One region of the Collinsella sp. AM15-2 genome, then DNA from elsewhere that is predicted to be linked to it. Evidence: predicted binding sites of a transcription regulator. Region 1 holds the regulator's gene; the other holds the start of a gene.
The links. The regulator NrdR, encoded in region 1, represses ribonucleotide reductase genes. The targets are predictions, from matches to a motif close to AAACACNATATATNGTGTTT.
Positions count from the first base shown of each region.

Region 2: nrdD (anaerobic ribonucleoside-triphosphate reductase) is a predicted target of NrdR. The motif match lies at 4,022-4,041, and genes of this name have one in related genera.

Region 1 covers NZ_QRKO01000004.1:112,313-123,533, reverse strand. The annotation lists gene DW171_RS03425 (CDP-alcohol phosphatidyltransferase family protein) at 1-34, shown strand, start outside; gene DW171_RS03420 (FHA domain-containing protein) at 101-535, shown strand; gene DW171_RS03415 (MerR family transcriptional regulator) at 539-1,417, shown strand; gene DW171_RS03410 (adenine phosphoribosyltransferase) at 1,458-1,988, shown strand; gene DW171_RS03405 (NlpC/P60 family protein) at 2,021-3,133, shown strand; gene DW171_RS03400 (DegV family protein) at 3,311-4,177, shown strand; gene DW171_RS03395 (DUF1836 domain-containing protein) at 4,251-4,862, opposite strand; gene DW171_RS03390 (NAD(P)/FAD-dependent oxidoreductase) at 5,016-5,954, opposite strand; gene DW171_RS03385 (glycosyltransferase) at 6,073-7,374, shown strand; gene dut (dUTP diphosphatase) at 7,830-8,273, opposite strand; gene nrdR (transcriptional regulator NrdR) at 8,278-8,721, opposite strand; gene DW171_RS03370 (LysM peptidoglycan-binding domain-containing protein) at 8,773-9,222, opposite strand; gene lexA (transcriptional repressor LexA) at 9,386-10,030, shown strand; gene DW171_RS03360 (heparan-alpha-glucosaminide N-acetyltransferase) at 10,030-10,734, shown strand; gene hflX (GTPase HflX) at 10,719-11,221, opposite strand, start outside.
Region 2 covers NZ_QRKO01000001.1:96,054-107,274, reverse strand. The annotation lists gene DW171_RS00525 (anti-sigma factor antagonist) at 1-665, shown strand, start outside; tRNA gene DW171_RS00520 (tRNA-Gly) at 771-846, shown strand; tRNA gene DW171_RS00515 (tRNA-Cys) at 881-954, shown strand; tRNA gene DW171_RS00510 (tRNA-Gly) at 997-1,072, shown strand; gene DW171_RS00505 (glycoside hydrolase family 13 protein) at 1,601-3,334, shown strand; tRNA gene DW171_RS00500 (tRNA-Gly) at 3,476-3,551, shown strand; tRNA gene DW171_RS00495 (tRNA-Val) at 3,555-3,629, shown strand; gene nrdD (anaerobic ribonucleoside-triphosphate reductase) at 4,297-6,519, shown strand; gene nrdG (anaerobic ribonucleoside-triphosphate reductase activating protein) at 6,946-7,527, shown strand; gene folE (GTP cyclohydrolase I FolE) at 7,594-8,151, shown strand; gene DW171_RS00475 (HD domain-containing protein) at 8,154-8,735, shown strand; gene folB (dihydroneopterin aldolase) at 8,779-9,264, shown strand; gene DW171_RS00465 (M48 family metallopeptidase) at 9,271-10,047, opposite strand; gene DW171_RS00460 (dipeptidase) at 10,122-11,135, opposite strand.

The DNA of each region.
Region 1 (11,221 bases):
CATCGACTTTCTGAACCCCGAAATCGAAGACTGATTCGTTGGGGTATGATTACGTACGGTTCATTATTTGCGGCACGTCCGCGATAAGTTAGGGGTTGTCATGGACAACATGGTTAACAATATGCCTCAGAATGATAAGACTGCTGACGCTACCTGCGTATTCCGCGTGCCTTCAAGCGACGTCACCGTTCCCGACCTCATGGCCAACGTGCGCATCACCGCCCCCGTTCTGTCCATCGTCAAGGGTCCGCAGACTGGTGCCGCCTTTGAACTCGAGGACGACGTGACCACCATCGGCCGCGATCCCGCGAATGGCATCTTCCTCAACGACATGACTGTCTCGCGCAGCCACGCGCGCATTATTCGTGAGGGGCTCCAGGCTCGCATCGAGGACTTGGGCTCGCTCAATGGCACCTGGGTCGACGGTGCCATCGTCAATGCAGCCCCGCTGCACGATGGTTCATCCGTCCAGATCGGTACGTTTACGCTCATCTACCACGAGAGCACGCCGGAGCGCATCGAAACCGGTGAGTAGGGCATGGCCGAACGCAACTATTTGAGTATCGGCCAAGTCGTCAACCTTCTTCGAGGCGCATACCCCGATCTTTCGAACTCAAAAATTAGATTTCTAGAGGATGAGGGGCTCATTACCCCTCATCGTACGCCTAAGGGATACCGTCAGTACTCCAAGGAGGACGTTGATCGCCTGGAGGTCATTCTGCACCTGCAGAAGACCCGCTACATGCCGCTCAACGTGATTAAGCAGCGCTTGGAAAACGCTACGGACCTGTCAACGCTCGCCTACGAGGTGGGCTTACTGTCCGATGTTCCGCTCAAGACGGAGCCCAAGGAGACTAAACAAAAGCTGCATCCCATCGAGACCATTCCCGATATGTTGGGCGTCGAGATTTCGTTTATCCGCTCGCTCGCCGAGAACGACCTTATTCGCATCATCAAGAGTCCGCAGAATCGTGAGCTCGTCGATGGTCGCGATTTTCCGATCATCCGTTACTGCTCCGAGCTGTCACGCTTCCATATCGAGCCGCGCAACCTGCGTCAGTACGTGTCTTCCGCCAACCGCGAGTCCTCGATGTTTGAGCAGGTGCTCGTGAGCATGCTCGGCATGGATACCTCCGATGACGAGCGCGACGCCAAGCTCGAGCGTGCGTTTAAGAAGCTTCACGACCTGACGGAGGGCGTGCACACCGCGCTGCTCAAAAACCGCGTTTTTGAGTCGCTCAACGCCGTGGTCGAGGACGCCGACATCGATGCACTCGATGAGGAAATCGCTCGCTCCGAGTCCACCAAGGCCAAAAACGAAGAAACTGCCGCGCCTGCTTCGCACGAGGATTCTCTCGTAAAGCCGCTCAAGGTCGTCGCCCCTTCGCACTCCGGCACCGTCACCGCGGGCAAATAACCGCTGCTGATATTTCGGCAACTCATTGAAAGGTCATGCAATGTACGACTTCGAATCTCAAATCGTCGACATCCCCGACTATCCCGAGCCCGGAGTCGTCTTTAAAGACATCACGCCGCTCTTTGGCAATCCCGAGGCGCTCAAAGCCATGACCGATGCCCTCGCCGAGCACTTTGCCGGCATGGGGATCACCAAGGTCGTGGGTCCCGAGGCTCGCGGCTTTATGGTTGGCGTACCGGTGGCTGTAGCCCTTGGCGCCGGCTTTGTTCCCGCACGTAAACCGGGCAAGCTGCCGCGCGAGACCGTAAGCCAGAGCTACGAGCTCGAGTACGGCACCGATTCAATTGAGATCCATGCCGACGCTATCAGCTCTAAAGATACCGTGTTGATTCTGGACGACTTGGTCGCGACGGGCGGAACCGTCGAGGCAACAGGTAAACTGGTGCGAGATATGGGCGCAAAGCTTATCGGTTACGGTTGTATACTTGAGCTTGCGTTTCTCAACCCGCGCGAGAAGCTCACGCCGTCTGATGACGATGTGGAGCTCTTTAGCCTGGTGACGGTAGGCTAGCCGTTACCCTTAGTTACTGGAAAGGAAGCTACATGCGCACAGCAAACACGCACAAAAACATGGCACGCTGCGCTGCTACGGTAACCCTCGCTTGTGTTTTGGGCTTGGGCCTCGCGGCTCCTGCCTACGCCGATACCGCATCCGACCTTGCCGCTGCTCGTACGAAACTCGAGCAGATCGGCACCCAAACCCAGCAGATTTACGATGAGCTTGCCACGCAGACGCAGGCGCTCGATCAGACTGCCGGCGAGATCACGCAAAAGCAGCAGGAGATCGCCGATGGTCAGGCCAAGCTCTCGACCTATGTCGCCGGCGAGTACAAAACCGGCGGTCTGAGCCTGCTTCAGGTTTTGACGGGTGTCGATGATCTGAGCGATATGCTCAACCGTCTGTTCTACTACGGCAAAGTTTCCGATAAGCAAGCTCAGACCATTCAAGAGGTCAAGGAGCTTAAGCAGCAGCTCACCGATAAGCAGGCCGAGCAGGAGAAGAACGTCGCCACCACGCAAAAGAAGGTCGACGAGCTTAATGCCCAGCAGGCTGAAGCCCAGAACGTCGTAAACTCCCTGGATTCGCAGCTGCAGGCCGAGCTCGCTGCCGAGGCCGAGGCCAACGCTGCGCTGCAGGCTGGCATTAATGCTAGCACCGCCGAAAAGGCCACGGTGAGCAACGACACCGCCGGTACGACCGAGAACACCAACAATGGCGGCCAGACCAACAATAACAACAACCAGGGCGGCAACACGCCGGCTCCCGCACCGCAGCCTGCCCCCACGCCCGCTCCGGCTCCCACGCCTTCAGCACCGAGTCAGTCTGTTGATGGTGGCTCCGTTGTTTCGCGCGCCTACAGCAAGCTCGGCTATGCGTATTCTTGGGGCGGCATTGGACCGAACAGCTTTGACTGCTCCGGTTTTGTAAGCTATTGCCTCACGGGACGCTACTGCCGTCTGGGCACCACGGTCGACTTCATGGGTTGGACCCGTGTGTCCGATCCGCAACCCGGCGATGTTGTGGTTAACTCCTACCATACCGGCATTTATATCGGTAATGGTCAGATGATCCATGCTTCCGACTACAAAACGGGCGTCATCATCAGCTCCGTTGCCGCCGGCATGAACAACAATTATATTTTCGTTCGCTACTAAGTGGTTTAGCTCAGCAAGCAAAGATGGACCTCGTATCCTTGGGGAGCGAGGTCCATTGTTTTATCTCGAGCACCCGTTTTGCATGTAAGCAACAATCTAGTTTTGAATACTAGATATGCGCAGCATCTGTCCAAAAGATAGCTATAATTGTTGAGGAACAACTAGAAAGGACCCTCAATGAGCTGGGCACTTATCTCAGATTCGAGCTGCAATCTTCGCGATTGGCAACCGACTGCACCCCGTACCACCTTTGCATTCGCTCCTCTCAAAATTCGAGTAGGGGAGCGCGAATTTGTCGACGACCTTTTGCTCGATGTTCACGAGCTTAATGTTGCCATTCAGTCGGAAGCCAGCGCATCATCGAGCGCCTGCCCAAGCGTGGGGGAGTGGGCCGAGCTCTTTAAGCTCGCCGACAAGACGATCTGCATGCCAATCTCGGAGGGTGTCTCTGGAAGCTATAACGCTGCCGCTACGGCACGCGATATGGTACTTGCCGAGGAGCCCAATCGTCAGATTCACCTGGTCAATTCGCGGGCAGCAGGCGGCAAGATGGATCTGATCTTCTTGCTGTTTGATCGTTATCTTGCAAGTAACCCGGACGTTTCCTTTGAGGACGCCTGCGCTTACTTCGACAGTCTCGAGCAAAACAGCAAGATTCTCTTTAGCCTGTGTAATTACGAGAACCTTGCAAAGGCCGGACGCATTCCTAAGGCAGCCGGCGTCATTGCCAACAAGCTCAATATCCGCATTTTGGGAACGGCGAGCGAGGAAGGCGAGATTAAACTCGTCGGCCACACGCGTGGCGAGAAAAAGATGCTCGCCAAGATTGTCGACACCATGGAGGCAGAGGGCTTTACAGGTGGCGAGGTCGTTATCGACCATGTTGAGAATGAGGCGGGCGCCCAGGCGCTTGCCGACCGCATTGTCGAGCGCTGGCCCGGCTCCAAGACGATTATCATGCCTTGCAACGGACTGGATTCATACTATGCCGAGATGCACGGGCTCATTATCGGCTACGGCATGGGCGTGGCTTCGGGCCAATAACGTCCAACCAAGCAAAAATACGGGCGGAACAAAGTGACAGATGGCCCTTTGTTCCGCCCGTTTAATACGTCGGCTAGCTATTAAACCCATTAAACTTTAGATAGCTCATCAGGTACGCCTTCGAAACGAAGGATGAAACCGCACTGCGTACAAGCAGCGACTCACGCGTTACCTGATGCGCCGTATCGGGAACCGGCGTCTGCTCGACGGAAAACGCCGAACGAATCGATGCCTCGAGCTGATCGACCACATAATCGAAGGCCGTCGGGGCATCGTAGCTCAAACGCTGAATGTTAAAGAGTGCCTGCACCGCAGCAATAGGTAACACCTGCTTAAAGAGGCAGATAGCGATCAGGCGGGCAATCTGCTCGCGGCCATATTGCTTTTTGACCGGAGCAGGCACCAGGCCGACCTTCACGTAGTTATTGATCATCGATGGCGTAATGACAGGGTGCTCAACGCAAATGGACAGCGGCTCCATCCACAGCGCAACATACTCAATGACCTGGTCGCGGTAGAGCGTCACATTGGGCAACTGGTTATAGCGCGGCAGACTCAACGTATTGAGTTTACGCACGATATCGGACTGAATGAATGCATCGGGCAGCACTGTGGGCTGAATATCCTCGGGCTTAATGCTGACCGACGAATCGGACATCGGAATAACGTATTTAGCGTGGTTCATAAGAGGCCTCCGTTCGTTTTCTATATTGTATTCTAGGTTATCTAGTTTTGCATACCACATAGCCGCCAAGAAAATTGGCGGGACAGTGCACTGATGCATCGTCCCGCCATTTAGTAAATTGATATCAACCTTACATAAGATATATTATCGTACTTATCCACGGAGAAACGCGTATGCGCCCGTTGCCGCTATGGCTCCGTCCGAAACAGCGGTCACAACCTGGCGTAAACGTTTGGAACGGATATCGCCAGCGGCAAATAGACCTGGCGTGCGGGTCGCCATGGATTCATCAGTCAGAATGCCGCCATCAGGCGCCAGATCGACTAGATGCTCAACAAGCTCGGTATGGGGCTGCGTTCCGGTAAAAACAAAGATGCCAAACGAGCCGGGCTCAAATGACTCGGTATGAGTCTCGCCGGATGCATTGTCCTTAAAGGTAATCGTCGTTGGCATGGCTTCGCCCGATAGCTCCACAATACTAGTTTGGTACCTAACTGTAATATTGTCCTTTGCGAGTACTTTCTGAACAACACCATCGGGCGCACGGAACTGGTCGCGGCGCAGCACGATGGTCACGCTGTTGGCAATGTCGGACAGGAACAGAGCCTCTTCGCATGCCGAATTGCCACCACCGATTACAAAAACCTGCTTGCCGCGGAAAAACATGCCGTCACATGTTGCGCAATATGAAACGCCACGACCGCGATACGTATCCTCGCCTGCGAAACCTGCCGGACGCGGCGTGGCACCCATGCAAGCGATAACGCTCGGGGCCAGCGTATCGCCCATATCGTGATGCACCGTAAACAACGCTGCATCGGCATCGTAATCGACACCCGTAACCATGCTCCATGCAACCTGTGCTCCCAGGCCCTCTGCATGCTGCTGAAAACGCTCGCCGAGTTCGGCGCCACTCAGGAGCGAGATACCCGGATAGTTCTCGACCTCATTGGTTGTGGCGATCTGCCCTCCCGACATGCCCTGCTCAATCACGGTCGTCGTCAGGCTAGCACGCGCAGCATAAATAGCGGCAGCATAGCCCGCGGGGCCGCCGCCGATAATCGCAACATCGATCGGCTTATCGGTAGTCATGAAGCGTCCTTTCGTCGAAACGTTGTCGTTCTTTGCGCTCATACCCAAATTTACGTGAACGTGACACTCATGCACTACAATGATAAATCCGTATTACAAAGCTGAAGGGGAGTTATCGATGGACCAGGCGCAGACGAGTGACGACGCTCCCCTGCTCACGCACAGCACTCCCCAATCGGAGCAAACCACGCTCCTGGCTCAGCAAAAACCTCTCGTGACCATCGTGCACGCCTCCGTTGGCTCGGGCCACAAGGCCGCCGCAAATGCGATTGCGCAGGCATTCGACCTCATCCGCGGCACCAATGGCATCCCCGAGGATATTGAGATTGAAGTGCTCGATATCCTTGATTTTGGACGTATTAAATTCGACGGCAATAAGACCGCGGCTTCTTTTACGGGAGCCACGCGCCCCATTTACGACCTGACCTGGCGATATACGCTTACGGGACATCTTCTCTGGGGTGGCGGAACGGCATGGTCGCGAATTATGTTCCCCGCCTTCAACGAATATATTCGTAGCCGCAGGCCCATAGCCGTGGTTGCAACGCACATCACAGCAGCCAATGTTGCCGTGGGCGCCCGCGTAATTACGGGTATCGATTATCCGGTCATCTGCGTACCGACCGACTACGAAGTCGAGGGATGGTGGCCCCACAAGGACACCGATTTATTCTGTGTTGCCAACGAATTTATGGCCGAAACGCTGCGTCCGCGCGAGGTGCTCGAGACAAAGATTCGCATTACCGGCATTCCTATTCGCGCCGGATTCGACACGGATTACGATCGCGAGGAAGAGCTAGCTAAGTTCAACCTCCCCACCGACAAGACCGTCGTGCTGGTAATGGCCGGTGCCAGCTTGCCTCAACCGTACGTTCGCTTTCGCGCGGAGATGGACCGCACCCTCCCCTTCCTACGCAGCTTCGAAGACATGCACTTTGTCTTTTTGCCGGGCAAGGATAAGGAATACGCCGCCCGCCTCAAAACGCTCTTCGAGGCCATGAAACTCGAGAACGTCACGGTTCTTGACTATGTCGATGATATGGCAGCGCTTATGCACGGCTGCGACCTGGCAATTCTCAAATCGGGCGGACTCACCGTCACCGAGTGCCTATGCGCACATCTGCCGATGATCCTGCTGGGCAAATCATACGGCCAGGAAAAGGCCAACACCACGATGCTCACCGGCATGGGCGCCAGCATGCACGTCACCACGGCACGAGAACTCATTGTTACCCTACGTCACTTGCACGACCATCCCGAATCACTCAAAGCCCTACTCATCAACGGCGAAGTACTACGCCGCCCCCACGCAGCCGAAGACATAGCCATCGCAACCATGGAGCTCGTAGGCAAACCCCAAAAGCGCAAACGAGCCTTCTGCCGCTTCTACTGGGGCGGCAAGCCAGCGCATATCCGCTAGGCGATAGTCCGCTGCTCGGCGGGAGCCGCCCATATATCATTCCATGCTCAAACATTCTCGCTGCGCAGGGCGCACTAATCCCGCCCGTTCGGGGCTCACCCATATCATTCCATGCTCAAACATTCTCGCTTCGCTGCGCTCGCTGCGAAACTGCGCGTGGAACGATATGGGTGAGCCCCGAACGGGAGGCTTCTTGCTTGTAACAATATTATTCTTACTGGTTAGTTGATACGACAAAGGAACAGTTCCTTTGTCGTATCAACTAACTGTTATTAGATTATTTGTTTCTACCTTCGCAGGCTCTAACTGGGGCGAACCCGGCGTAGCCGCTAGCAAGTAAACGTAGCTCACCCGTGGGAGACCCCTATATATCGTTCCACGCGCAGTTTCGCAGCGCAGCGAGAATGTTTGAGCATGGAATGATATATAGGGGGCCTCCCACGGGTGAGCGGACATTACAATACGCCGCTAGAACCGAAACCGCCGGCTCCTCGGTCGGTTTTGTCTAGTTCTTCTACTTCTATGAGGTTGACCGTGGGGACTTCTTGGATGACGAGTTGGGCTATGCGGTCTCCTTTATTGATTTGAATGTTAATGGAGGGATCCAGGTTGATGAGAATAACCTTGAGTTCTCCTCGGTAGTGGGCGTCGATGAGGCCCGGCGTATTGACTATAGACAGGCCCTGCTTGATGGCCAAGCCGCTGCGGGGCTGGACGAAGCCGGCGTAGCCATCGGGCAGGGCGATGGCCAGCCCCGTAGAGACCAGACGGCGTTCGAAGGGCTTCAAGACGCAGTCCTCGTTGGAGCGCAAATCCAAGCCGGCATCAGTGGGATGGGCGTATTTGGGAAGCTCGACGGTGGGATCGAGACGCTTTATGTTGACGGTAATGTTGGACATGGAATCACCTTAGCTTGTCGAGCTCTTGCAGAAACTCATCGACGTCTTTGAAATCGCGGTAGACCGAGGCAAAGCGGATGTACGCCACCTTGTCAATCTTGGCCAAGCGCTTGAGCACCATGTCACCCAACTCATGGGACGTGACGGCCGTCAGTGTGCGAGAGCGCAGCTCGACCTCGATGTCGTCGATAATCTCATTGAGCTTCTTAGTGTCGATATCGCGTTTGATGGTGGCGCGCATCAAGCCGACAAGAAGCTTATTGCGATCGAACCGCTGCTTAGTTCCATCTGACTTAATGACCTCGATAGGGTCCTCGCATCGCTCAAACGTTGTAAAGCGGTAGTTACACGAGCAACATTCGCGACGGCGCTTAATGGTGTTATTTGACTCCTGCATACGGGAATCAACGACGCGGGTATGTGCCTTGCCGCATTTGGGACAGCGCATGGTACCTCCTCTTAAACGATAACAAGGGTACCATGCGCAGCGCGATAATGATTACGAACGAGCAGGAACCTTAAGATGCGCACCGGCGGCGAGCGAACCATGCTCCAGATGATTGACGCTACGGATCATGTCGGAAGTCTCTTGCGTGGAAAGGCCTTCGATTGGATATTCTTCGGCAATCGACCAAAGAGAATCGCCAGGCTGAACGCGAATGGTCTCGTAGGTAATGTTGGAAACGGACTCGGCATACGCGGCGTGACGAGCGCTAAAGACCGACATAGCGAGGACAAAGAAGAGCGTAAGCGCAACGGCGACGGCGACAATCGTCGGAACCTTCAGGGCAACGCGGGCCGGCGCGACTACAGCCTGCTGATTGCGCGCAGGCTTTACGGTCAAAGGCTGAAAGCCGGAGCGGCCACCCTGAACAACCGTAAAAGTGGGTTCTGCAGCCGTCTCGAGCTTAAGGGCGAGGTTTCCCTGGACCATATTCGTTACGTTCATCATGTTCTCCTCTCGCGTGTTTTGCTGAGAACAGTTTTATCAAGCCGCGCGGACAAAAATGTCTAGCGCGAGAACGAATGTTCGGTTATTATTATCTTCGAACAGTTGTTCCTGTCAAGCAAAATTCGAACATTTGTTTGACATGGGTAGAGAGGATGCCCTGATGGCTCGCAAAATTACCAAGCGTCAGCAGCAAATTTACGACTTCATCAAGGAATATCAGCAGGAGAAGGGTTATCCGCCCAGCGTGCGCGAGATGGCTTCTGCCGTGGGCCTTTCCTCCCCCAGCACCGTGCACGCCCATCTCTCTGCCCTGGAGGCGCGCGGGCTACTCAAGCGCGATGCCACCAAACCGCGCGCCCTGGAACTCTTTAACGAGGATGGCTCCTCTGTCTCAATTTCCAAATCTGACGAGCCCACCGCACCTCGCGGAACGGTCTCGCTACCGCTCGTTGGTCGCGTCGCGGCTGGGATTCCCATTCTGGCAGAGCAGAATATCGAAGACACGTTTACTATCCCGACCGAAATCGCCACTGATCAGGGTTCCTTTATCCTTGAGGTGCATGGGAGCTCAATGATCAATGTCGGCATCTTCAATGGCGATTACATCATCGTCCGTGAACAAAAGAGTGCCATGAACGGCGAAATTGTCGTGGCCATGATTGATGGTTCGGCGACCGTCAAGACGTTCTACAAGGAGCAGGGGCGTGTGCGCTTGCAGCCCGAGAACGACACCATGGAACCTATCTATGCAACGAATCCCGTTATCCTGGGCAAAGTCGTCGGCTTGATGCGCCGGTTCTCGTAATGCAAAAACGCATAACCATCTTTGATACCGTCCGCGGGTTTACGATGATTTCTATGGCAGGTTTTCACGCTTGCTATGATCTCGCCTACCTGTACGGCTGGGATATGCCTTGGTTTACCCAGACTGTCTTTCAGGACGTCTGGCGCGCCAGCATCAGCTGGGTATTTTTGTTTATCGCGGGTTGGATGTGCACGCTCTCACGCAACAATGCCAAACGAGCGGCTAAGTACGCTGCCGCAGCTTTGGTCGTCTGGATCGCAACAACGCTCGTATCGGTCGACGATTCAGTGAACTTTGGCATCATTTATTGCATGGCGGTGTGCACCGCGGTGGTTGCGTTCACCCGTCCGTTACTCCAAAAATTACCGGGCTCATGGGGCATCGCAGCGTGCCTTGTTCTTTTTGCCCTAACCTGGGGCATTCCAAAGGCGGTCTACCCACTCCCCTACCTGGCATGGCTTGGATTCCCAGGCCCGGGTTTTGTTTCGGGAGATTACTATCCGCTCATACCGTTTGTCTTTATGTACCTTACCGGCTTTTTTGCTGCCCAGGCAGCACAAGCATCAAGTCTCGAAGCGCCAGCATGGGCATACGCCAATCCTATCCCGGCGCTCGCAGTCCTGGGTCGGCATGCCTTACCGTTCTACCTGCTCCATCAGCCAGTCATTCTAGGCGTGCTAGAAATCGTTTATTCCGTACGATAGCGCTCGAGCCGCGGTGCAATACGAGCCGGCAACTTCGCCACAATGCGAACGCCGTCCTCGAGATATTCCTCATGCAGAAGGGTTCCCTGCTCATGCACCAGCGTGATGAGAGCGCCCTCGCGATACGGGATATCAGCGGAGAGCAACACATCGGTGGCAGCTGCCTCGCGAGCAATGCGATCGACGAGATCGTCGAGCCCCTCGCCCGTTTGGGCCGAGAACAGAACGGCCTCCGGATAGCGACGACGGAAACTCAATCGATCGACGCTATCGAGAAGATCGATTTTATTGAATACGGTCAGCGTTAAACGCTCTCCGGCGCCGATCCCATCAAGCACGCGGTCGACAGCCTCCAGCTGCCGCTCATAGTCCTCGTCAGACGCATCTACGACTTTGAGAATTAGATCGGCACCCAAAACCTCGGACAGCGTCGATTTAAAGGCATCGACCAGACCATGCGGCAGCTTTTGAATAAAGCCGACGGTAT
Region 2 (11,221 bases), on a different contig from region 1:
TGGATGTTTCGATTGGCCGCGGCGTGCGTCGTGTCGTCATCAACTGTCAGGCTGTTAGCTTTATCGATTCGACGGGCCTGGCATTCCTGCTTACGCGCGCTCGTGAGCTCATGAGGCGAGAAGGCCTGCTTTCGCTCGTCAATGCATCAGGTGAAGTTGTTCGCTTTTTGGAGATTGCTCGTCTTGTCGATATCCTTCATGTCGCGGGGCCGGCACGGGAGTCTATTCCCGCCATTCCGGTGGGGGAGCTGCCTCGCTGGAGTAAGAGCGTCGAGGTCCGTCAGGGTATCGAGAATCTTCCATACTACCGACATCGCATCGCCGAACTCCTTGAATCGCTTCCGTTGCGCCGTGACGAGCGCTACGATGTCGCATTGGCGTCGGGGGAGGCGCTGGGTAATGCCTATGACCATGCGGGCGGTATCGGCTGCGTCCTGACGGTTCAGGCCTATAGCGATCGCGTTGTGGTTGAGGTGCTTGATCGAGGTGCCGGCTATTCTATCGATGAAACGAGCGAACCGGTCGCATCAGAGGAACGCGGCCGTGGTATCAAGCTTATGCGTATGCTCGTCGATAACGTGGAGGTTGCTCGTCGTACGGACGGCGCCGGCACGCGCGTGCAGATGGTGAAGCTGTTTAGCGGAGCGCTGGAATCGTGTGCCTAGCCAATCGCTTTAGCGCGTTTAGCTACTAAGAACATGCGGCAGACAAGTTTTTTGAAAAAAGTACTTGCGTCTTTTGGACAACTCGCGTAAATTAATAACCCGCAAGCGGACATGGCTCAGTTGGTAGAGCACAACCTTGCCAAGGTTGGGGTCGCGGGTTCGAGCCCCGTTGTCCGCTCCATTGCATTTCCGGACCGTTTAGGCGGTCCTTTTTCGGCGAAGTGGCCAAGTGGTAAGGCAGAGGCCTGCAAAGCCTTTACCCCCGGTTCGAATCCGGGCTTCGCCTCCAGGCAACATCCGGGCGCTCCGGCGCCCGTTTTGTTTTACATATGCGGACATGGCTCAGTTGGTAGAGCACAACCTTGCCAAGGTTGGGGTCGCGGGTTCGAGCCCCGTTGTCCGCTCCAAACGCAACAGCCCGACTACTACGGTAGCCGGGCTTTTTCGTACCCATCGTATGGGCTCGAACCCGAGAGGGAGCGAGCGTTAAGCAAACGCGGAGCGTTTGTAGCGAGCTGGCGAGGACGCCGACAGGCGACCGAAGCCGGTGCGTATCCGCGAAGCGGATACGCAGACGCCCCGTTGTCCGCTCCAACTATCTTACGCGGTTCTAACGAACCGCGTTTTTTGTTGACGCTGCGCGAGCCCCGGGCACCCCATCTTGCCCCTCAATCGTCGGTCGCGTACACGTACATAAAGTACGCTTCCCTCCTCTTTCGCGGCAACTTGGGGCACCCGGAGCCCGCTCGCTGTCGTGGCCGGAGGAGTGGGCCTTCCGTTCTTTTCACTAATCGATCGATTCGTCCCAGGAGACTCGAACCCGAGAGGGAGCGAGCGTTTGGGGCGTGGCTGTGGCGTTGTTTGCCGCGAATGTCCGCTTTGGGCGTATCATCGTGGGCATCTCGCATAACCTCGTTGCAAGGGAGATACGCCCCATGGCTACAGAAAAGTCTTCTTCGCGCTCATGGATGTCCGACGCCGCGATCTATCAGATCTACCCGCGCTCGTTTAAGGATTCGACTGGTTCGGGTCTGGGCGATATCGCGGGCATTACCCAGCAGATGGACTATCTTGAGCAGCTGGGCATCGAGGCTATCTGGCTGAGCCCGTTTTACCCATCGCCTCTTGTCGATGGCGGCTATGATGTGGCAGACTACTGCGATGTCGACCCACGTCTCGGCTCGCTTGATGACTTCGATGACATGATCGCTGCGGCTCATGCGCGCGACATCAAGGTCATCGTCGACATCGTGCCCAACCATTCATCTAACCAGCATCCTTGGTTCAAAGCCGCTCTTGCCGCCGGCCCCGGATCGCCCGAGCGCACCCGTTATATCTTCCGCGATGGTCGCGGCGAGCATGGCGAGCTGCCTCCCACCAATTGGAATGCCAACTTTGGCGGCCCCGCCTGGACGCGTGTCGCGGACGGTCAGTGGTATCTGCACATGTTTACGCCTGAGCAGCCGGACTTTGACTGGTCGTGCCCCGAGGTTCATGCGTTCTTTTGCGACGTCCTGGCGTTTTGGAGCGATCGAGGCGTCGATGGCTTTCGCATTGATGTGGCGCACGGTCTCGCCAAGGATCTCGACCGCGATGACCTCGACCGGTGGCATCTCGCCGAGGGCGATGACATGGTTGAGGACGGCACCCATCCGCTGTGGGACCGCAACGAGGTCCACGAGATCTATCGCGAGTGGCGCCGCGTGTTCGACCGCTATGATCCGCCACGCAGCGCCGTTGCCGAGGCGTGGGTGCTGCCCGATCGCCAGTATCTCTACGCGCGTCCCAGCGAGCTTGGCCAGACATTCAACTTTGAGTTTGCCAAGGCCACTTGGACCTATGATGACATGCACGCTGCAATCGAGGAGGGCTTGAAGGCAGCTATAGAATCCGATTCCGCCTCGACCTGGGTGCTCTCCAACCACGACGTGCCGCGCGTGGCGACGCGCTATGCCCTGCCGCAGATCAAGGCGACGCGCTACCACCAGATTGCGCTCGACTGGCTCTTACGCGACGGGTCGTCTTATGACGAGGAACGTGAACTCGGCGAGCGCCGCGCGCGGGCGGCCCTTTTGCTCGAGCTGGCGCTTCCGGGCTCGGCATACGTGTATCAGGGTGAGGAGCTCGGCCTTTTTGAGGCGGCTGACATTCCGTGGGCTGTACTCGAAGATCCTACTGCGACCAATACGCACGGACCGAAGCGCGAGAAGGGGCGCGACGGCTGCCGTGTGCCCCTGCCGTGGGTGGCGGCGGACGATCCCGCGCAGGGCGGATCGTTTGGGTTTTCACCGGCGGACGCCGATGCGGTGCCCCATCTGCCGCAGCCTGCATGGTTTTCCGATTACGCTGCCGATAGGGAAGAAGCGGACCCGACATCGATGCTTGCGCTCTATCGTGACGCCCTCTGGCTGCGGCGCAAGCTGCGCGGGTGCGCCAACGATCTTGCGTGGCTCGATCTTGACGGGCGCACCGGTCTTGCGGATGGCGCCGAGGGCGCTGAGGGCGGCGTCATCGCCTATCGCCGCGACAACGGCTGGGCGTGTGTGACGAACTTCGGTGCAGCACCCGTGGAGCTGCCGGCGGGCAGGGTCCTGCTCACCTCATCACCGCTCGCAGACGGCAGGCTCGTGCAGGACAGCTCTGCCTGGATCATGCTCGCTGAGTTGTAGGGGCCTCTTGCGGCGAGTTTGCGTTTGCCTGCGCCTTCCGTGGTGTCTGATGCCTTCATGAGGCTCGCGAGGGCGTCGCGAAACTTTTCAAAAAAAGTTCTTGCATAGGATGCGGGCATCACGTAAGATTAATCCTCGTAAGCGGACATGGCTCAGTTGGTAGAGCACAACCTTGCCAAGGTTGGGGTCGCGGGTTCGAGCCCCGTTGTCCGCTCCATTTGGGCGTTTAGCTCAGGGGGAGAGCGCTTCCCTGACACGGAAGAGGTCAGAAGTTCAAATCTTCTAACGCCCACCAAATGTTCGCAGCTCAGAGGCTTAGCCTCTGAGCTGTTTTGTTTTGGTCGCCAAATACGTCACCAAATTTCGAGTTTTTGATCTTCCGGGATGCTTCTCAGCAGTCATCCGAGGAAACTCTCATCTTCTCCGTTTGCATACACATATCTTTCAAGGATTCGTGCCGCGGTTGCATGAGGCTCGGCAAGGCACGACCACAACATGTTGGTCAAGCATAATCTTTTGGATTCTTTTGGCGTGAGCGGCTTGGTTTTGGTAGGATTTGTCAGCGGCTTGACTAAGGGGGTTTTATAACTGCCATGCAGGTAGCCGTGTTGGTAACGTTTTACCGACTTGTCAAATACCCCTCATTTTTAATGCGTCTGCAAAATGACCAATTGCTTTGACCTGCTGAAACACTATATGTTGTGTTTGACCTAAAAAAAGAATACAGGATATAGATGCCTCTTTGTCGTATGATAGATGGCGGACAGAGAACGAAGACCTTAACTGCCTCTTTTGAACGTGTCCTTGAACCGTTTGATCGGCTCCTGGGAATGTCCGCATGGAGGCTTATGGTTTATCGAAAACACAGATTGCGCGACGGCGCCGCAAGGCAGGGGCAGGCCCTGCCGGGCATCGTTTGGCTCTGAAGCGCAATGAGGCTACGACGCGAAAGAGGCAAGAGGATGAAGATCATCAAGCGCAGCGGCACCGAGGTTGTCTTTGACATCGATAAGATCGTCAATGCCATCCGCGCCGCAAACTTGGAGGTCGAGGAGAGCTCTCGTCTTACCGACCGCCAGGTGGTTTATGCGGCGCAAAACGTCGCCGAGGCATGCGAGAACGCGGGCCACACCGTTTCGGTCGAGGAGATCCAGGATTTGGTCGAGGACGAGATCATGCGTCTCGACTGCTACGAGGTCGCCCGCCACTACATCATCTATCGCTATGTTCAGAGCCTGAAGCGCCAGAAGAACACGACCGACGACAAGATTCTGTCGCTGATCGAGTGCAATAACGAAGAGGTCAAGCAGGAGAACTCTAACAAGAACCCGACCGTCAATTCCGTCCAGCGCGACTATATGGCCGGCGAGATTTCAAAGGATCTGACTCAGCGTGTGCTGCTGCCCCAGGAGATCGTGGATGCCCACAATGAGGGCCTGATCCACTTCCACGATTCCGACTACTTTGCCCAGCACATGCATAACTGCGACCTGGTGAACCTGGAGGACATGCTCCAGAACGGCACCGTTATCTCGGGCACGCTGATCGAGAAGCCGCACAGCTTCTCGACTGCCTGCAACATCGCGACGCAGATTATCGCCCAGGTTGCTTCCTCCCAGTACGGCGGCCAGTCTATTTCACTGACCCATCTCGCCCCCTTTGTCGAGGTGAGCCGTCAAAAGATTCGCGGCGAGGTTGCCCGCGAGCTCGAGGAGCTCGGCGTTTCCGCATCTCCCGAAAAGGTCCGCGAGGTTGTTGAGGACCGCCTGCGTGACGAGATCCGTCGCGGCGTCCAGACGATTCAGTATCAGGTCGTGACCCTTATGACCACAAACGGCCAGGCGCCGTTTGTGACGGTCTTTATGTATCTCAACGAGGCTCGCTCAGCGCAGGAGAAGCACGACCTTGCCATGATCGTGGAGGAGACGCTTCGTCAGCGCTATGAGGGCGTTAAGAACGAAGCCGGTGTGTGGATTACCCCGGCATTCCCCAAGCTTATCTATGTACTCGAGGACGATAACGTTCACGAGAATTCCCCGTACTTCTACCTGACCCAGCTGGCTGCCAAGTGTACCGCCAAGCGCATGGTGCCCGACTACATCTCCGAGAAGAAGATGCGCGAGCTCAAGCTGTCTAAGGGCGAGACCGCCGGCAACGGCGATTGCTACACCTGCATGGGTTGCCGTAGTTTCCTGACGCCCGACCGTTCGGGCAACGGCTTTAACAATGTCGCCAACGCGCTGAACTATGACCCGACCAGGCCTAAGTACTATGGTCGCTTTAACCAGGGTGTTGTGACCATCAACCTGCCCGATGTCGCGCTGAGCTCGCATCAGGACATGGACAAGTTCTGGAAAATCTTCGACGAGCGCCTCGAGCTGTGCCACCGCGCCCTGCTGTGCCGTCATGAGCGTCTGATGGGTACGCTTTCGGATGCCGCACCGATTCTTTGGCAGTACGGCGCCCTGGCGCGTCTGAAGAAGGGCGAGACGATCGATAAGCTGCTCGTGGGCGGCTATTCCACCATCAGCCTGGGGTATGCCGGCCTGTATGAGTGCGTCAAGTACATGACGGGCCACAGCCACACCGAGAAGGAGGGCACGCCCTTTGCCATGGCCGTCATGCAGCGCATGAACGACAAGTGCGCCGAGTGGAAGGCCGAAAGCGATATTGACTTCTCGCTGTACGGTACCCCGCTTGAGTCGACGACCTACAAGTTCGCCAAGTGCCTGCAGCGTCGTTTTGGCATCATCCCGGGCGTGACGGACAAGGGCTACATCACCAACAGCTACCACGTCCACGTGTCCGAGGAGATCGACGCATTCGACAAGCTCAAGTTCGAGGGCATGTTCCAGCAGCTTTCGCCGGGCGGTGCCATCTCCTACGTCGAGGTTCCCAACATGCAGGACAACCTCAAGGCTGTCATCCGCGTGATGCAGTACATCTACGACAACATCATGTACGCCGAGCTCAACACCAAGAGCGACTACTGCCAGGTGTGCGGCTACGATGGCGAGATCAAGATTGTCGAGGATGACGGCAAGCTGGTGTGGGAGTGCCCCAGCTGCGGCAACCGCGACCAGGAGAAGATGAATGTCGCCCGTCGCACGTGCGGCTACATCGGTACCCAGTTCTGGAACCAGGGTCGAACCGAGGAGATCCGCGACCGCGTGCTGCATCTCTAATAGTCATCCCAGGCCGCCCCGTAGCGAGGCCCCGGACCTTTACTCGCTATTTCGGACAGTCCTGGCTCACGACGGAGGCGCCACTGGCGCCTCCTGTTCGTGCGGAACTCATATCGAGCAAAGGTCCGGGGCCTCGCTACGGGGCGGCCAAGTTGATGTAGCTGAGATGCAGCATGCGGTCTGCTCACTCCTCGAAGTTCTTAGCGGAAATAATTCGAGCTGCAGCTGCGATTTACTTGCGATGGCGGTTGAGCCGCAACCCAGTTTTTATTGGACCTCGAACCCTATACTCGATGTTCGCTTCGTTCATTGAGTTGCCTTTTGCATGAGGCCGGGACATATCGTCCCGCCCGCAGTTTCGCAGGCCGCAGGCCGAGAATGTTTGAGGACGGGATGATATGCTCCAGACCCCCAGGAAGGTTACTTATGAACTACGCGAACATTAAATATTTCGACATTGCCGATGGGGAAGGTGTTCGTACTTCTCTGTTTGTGAGCGGGTGCCGTCGTGGGTGCAAGAATTGCTTTAACTCTGTTGCGTGGGACTTTGCTGCGGGCGAGCCCTTTGATCGTGCCGTCGAGGACAAGATTATCGAGAGCCTCGATCATCCCTTTATTGACGGCCTGACGATTCTGGGCGGAGAGCCCATGGAGCCCGAGAACCAGGCGGGGCTCGTTGAGTTTGTCGAGCGTGTTCGTGCCGCTTATCCTGCGGGGTCAGGAAAGACCATTTGGTGTTTTACCGGCGATGTGCTCGAGGAGCTTATGCCGGGAGGACGCCACCATACCGAGGTCACGGACCGTATCCTTACCTGTCTTGATATGTTGGTGGACGGCCCGTTTGTTCAGGACCTGTACGATATCACGCTGCGCTTTAGGGGCTCGAGTAACCAGCGCGTGATCGATATGAACGCCACGCGCGCCCGTGCTGAGCGCGAGGGCGTTGCGCTTTGTGATGCGGTTGAACTTTGGCGTGATGATCCGGTCTATTCGACCCATACTATGTAGCTTGTGGTCGATGCCGGAGGGCGTGGTACCATAGCGCGAACGTGAAATCGGAAAAGTGAGGCCCAGATGGTCGATCAGGAAAAAGTCGAGGCCGCCATTAAGCTGTTGCTTGAGGGCATAGGCGAGGACCCAACTCGTGAGGGCCTGCTGGAGACCCCGGCGCGCGTTGCCCGTATGTATGGTGAGATCGCCGGCGGCATGGACCAGAGTGCCGAGGAGCACCTGTCCAAAACCTTTGCCGTCGCTTCGAACGATTTGGTTATCGAGCGCGACATTACGTTCTACTCGCTGTGCGAACATCATCTGCTGCCGTTTTATGGCAAGGCCGCCATTGGTTATATCCCTAACGGTCGGGTGGCTGGGCTTTCCAAGCTCGCCCGCACGGTTGAGGTTTATGCCCGCCGTCTTCAGCTGCAGGAGCAACTGTGCACACAGGTTGCCGATGCCCTCATGGATTATCTCGCTCCCCAGGGAGCGATTGTGTTGATGGAGGCCGAGCATATGTGCATGACGATGCGTGGCGTGCAAAAGCCCGGCACCAAGACCGTGACGCTTGCTCGCCGCGGCGTCTTTGAGACCGATCCCGCGCTCGAGGAGCGTTTCTTTAGGATGCTGGGCCGCTAACCATGAGAGTCGTCAACGACTTTACATCGAAGACCGATGAGGGGACGTCGCGTCGCGGCTTTATGGCTTCGGGCCTGGCCCCCTTTGGTGCCATGCCTCGCATTGATTACATTTGTGCCAACGGGCTGTTCCGGCGGCACCTGGGCAACATCGTACAGTTGGAATCGGGGCGCATCTTCTGCCGCCACGGTATTGACCATCTGCTCGATGTCGCTCGCATTATGTGGATCAAGAATCTCGAGGAGCAGCTCGAATTTGACCGCGAGGTCATCTACGCCACGGCACTTCTTCACGATATCGGCAAAGATGAACAGTATGAATCGGGTATATCCCATGATGTTGCAAGCGAACGCGTCGCTGATGCGATTCTCGGCGGCATGCCCGATGACGTGGCGTTTGAGCCGGCCGATGCCGCAGCCATTAAGACGGCCATTCTGGGCCATCGAAAGCTGCGCGTGAACAGCCAACCGCTTGAGCGTCTGCTCTATGCGGCCGACAAAGCCTCGCGCGCCTGCTTTGCATGCCCCGCGCGCAATGCTTGCAACTGGAGCGATGATAAAAAGAACCTGTCGATTCGCGTGTAGTTAGTTTGCGCGGTCGGGGTTCTAAACGAAGGAGACGATCGCGATGAGTAACAAGAAACTGCCCGAGAATGCAACCAAGACTGAAGGCGCCGAGCTCGCCCGCCGTGGAAGGGGCGAAATATCCACCGCAACGGCGGTGCCCCATGTAAGCTATGACGATTTGCGCCATGCCGATCGTATTGTCATTGACGGCCTTGAGGTTTTTGCCAACCATGGCGTGTATCCCGAGGAGAACGCGCTGGGTCAGAAGTTCATCGTTTCTCTGGTGCTCTATGCCGACCTGCGCGCGGCGGGGGAGCACGATAACCTGGATGCCTCGATTGACTACGGCTCGGTGTGCCACGATGTTGATGGCTATCTGCGCGAGCATACGTTTAAACTCATCGAGGCGGCAGCCGAGGGTGTGGCCCAGATGCTGCTGCGTCGTTACCCCCTGCTGCTTGGTGTGCGCATAAAGCTCGATAAGCCGTGGGCTCCTGTTGGCCTGCCCCTGGCAAGCTGCGGTGTCGAGATCGAGCGCGTGCGGTAACCGGTTCTAATACGTCTCTATGGGTGGCTGCTTGAGCCGCTGCGACAGAGCTCTATTGTTGGGACAGTACGTGTCGAGCAGGGCGTGAAAACGCTGATTGTGGCTTGGCTCGAGCAAGTGGACGAACTCGTGGGCGACAACCATGTCGAGGCATTCGACGGGGTAGGCGGCGAGCTCGCGCGCGATGCGAATGGCGCCGGATTTGGGCGTGCATGATCCCCAGCGCGTTTTCATGCTGCGCACGGAGATGCGGGCCACGGTGACGCCCATTGCGACTTCGTACGCGTGCACGATGTCGCGCAGCGCCGATGTGACCTCGGACGCAAAGAGCTGGTCGATGTGGGCTTGGAGCTCATCGGACGTTAGGCCGTCGAGGATTGCGTGCCGCTTGGCCTGTGGGCCTTCGTCCGATTCATCGGTACCCATAAAACTTGCGAAGGTGGCCTGTTTGGGTCGCGGTGCGGGTGATGCAAAGTTGTGATCGAGTGCATCCTGTACCGTGATGGGCTTGCCCCAAAGTGCAATGATGGACGAGGGGCTGAGCGGCTCTCGTGCCGTCGCCTGACGCTGCTCGCGCTGGGCAAGTCGGCTGGTAATCCAGGCGCTGTTGCGCTTCACAAACGCTTCGATACGCTCGCGGGTGGCGCCGAGCGGTGCGCTGGCGTGGACCTCACCGCTCGAAGTGACGCGTAGGTTGAAGTTCTTGACGCACTTTTTGGTAACGACGACGGGGATGGGCGTCCCATCCGGTCGGGATGCGGAAATCGTAAACTGCTGCGTCAAAAGCGGTCCTTTGGATTGGGGACGGGCCGGCATGTCGACCGTTCGGCATGCCGGCCCGCTCAAGGGATGTGAAATTAATAACGCTCAAAGAAGGCGAGCGCGTTGTCGCTGCAGAGCTTTTGCATCACGGTCTTGCCAAAGTGCTTGGAGAGCATGTTCTGGAACTCGGGCATCATGCTGGCATCGGAGAGGAAGGCGGGCACAGTGGCGCCGTCCCAGTCGCCACCGAGTGCGATGACGTCCTCGCCGCCCAGGTCGAGCCAGTGCTCGATATGTGCCGCTAGCTGGTCGAAGGTGACGTCTGCGGCGGTCTTTTTGGTTGCGTCGTTGGAAAGGAACTCGCTGCAGTAGTTGAGGCCGACGATACCGCCCATGTCGCGAATGGTGCGGAACTGGTCGTCGGTGAGGTTGCGCTTGACTCTGCAGACGGTACGGGAGTTGGAGTGGCTGGCGACGAAGGGGCGCGTGGCGTGGGCGACAACCTCGTCAAAGCACTCATCGTTGAGGTGGGAGACGTCGAGCACCATGCCGGCGTGCTCCATCTGCGTAAGCGCCTCGATGCCGGCGGCGGTGAGGCCGGCGTGGGTGTCGTGGCCGCTCGCGAGCGGTCCCTGCGCGTTCCAGCTGAGTGACGACATAAGCACGCCCAGGCTCTTGAGCACCTCGATCAGCGCGGGGTCCTCGGCAAAGAACGTGGCGTTTTCGATGGTGTGGATGCAAGCGACCTTGCCGTCCTTGAGCGCGGGGCGAATGTCTGCGGCGCTGCGCACGTTGACCATACGGTCGTGGTTGAGCATTGCCTGGCCGCTCATATGCGCCATGATCTGCGCCTGGAAGCGCGCGGCGTGGGCGGTGGGAATCTCGTCGGGGACAAACGTGGCGAAGCACTGTGCCCACGGCGTGTTGCCGATCTTTGCGAGCGAGATGGCACAGGCGTTACCCTCGATGAGGTCGAAATCTTGCGGATGCGTTTCGTCGCCGGGGAAATAACCGTCGGTGCCGGCGGTAAAGCGCAGGTCGAGATCGAGCGTGGCCCAGCCGATTCGGTCGGCAGTGTCGCAGTGTAGGTCAAATACGGGATATGCCATGGTTCCTCCGGTTGCAGCGTTTCTTTGCAAACTGTCATTGAATTGTATGACTAGGGTATAGTTAGCGCCATATGTTCACGGCGGCC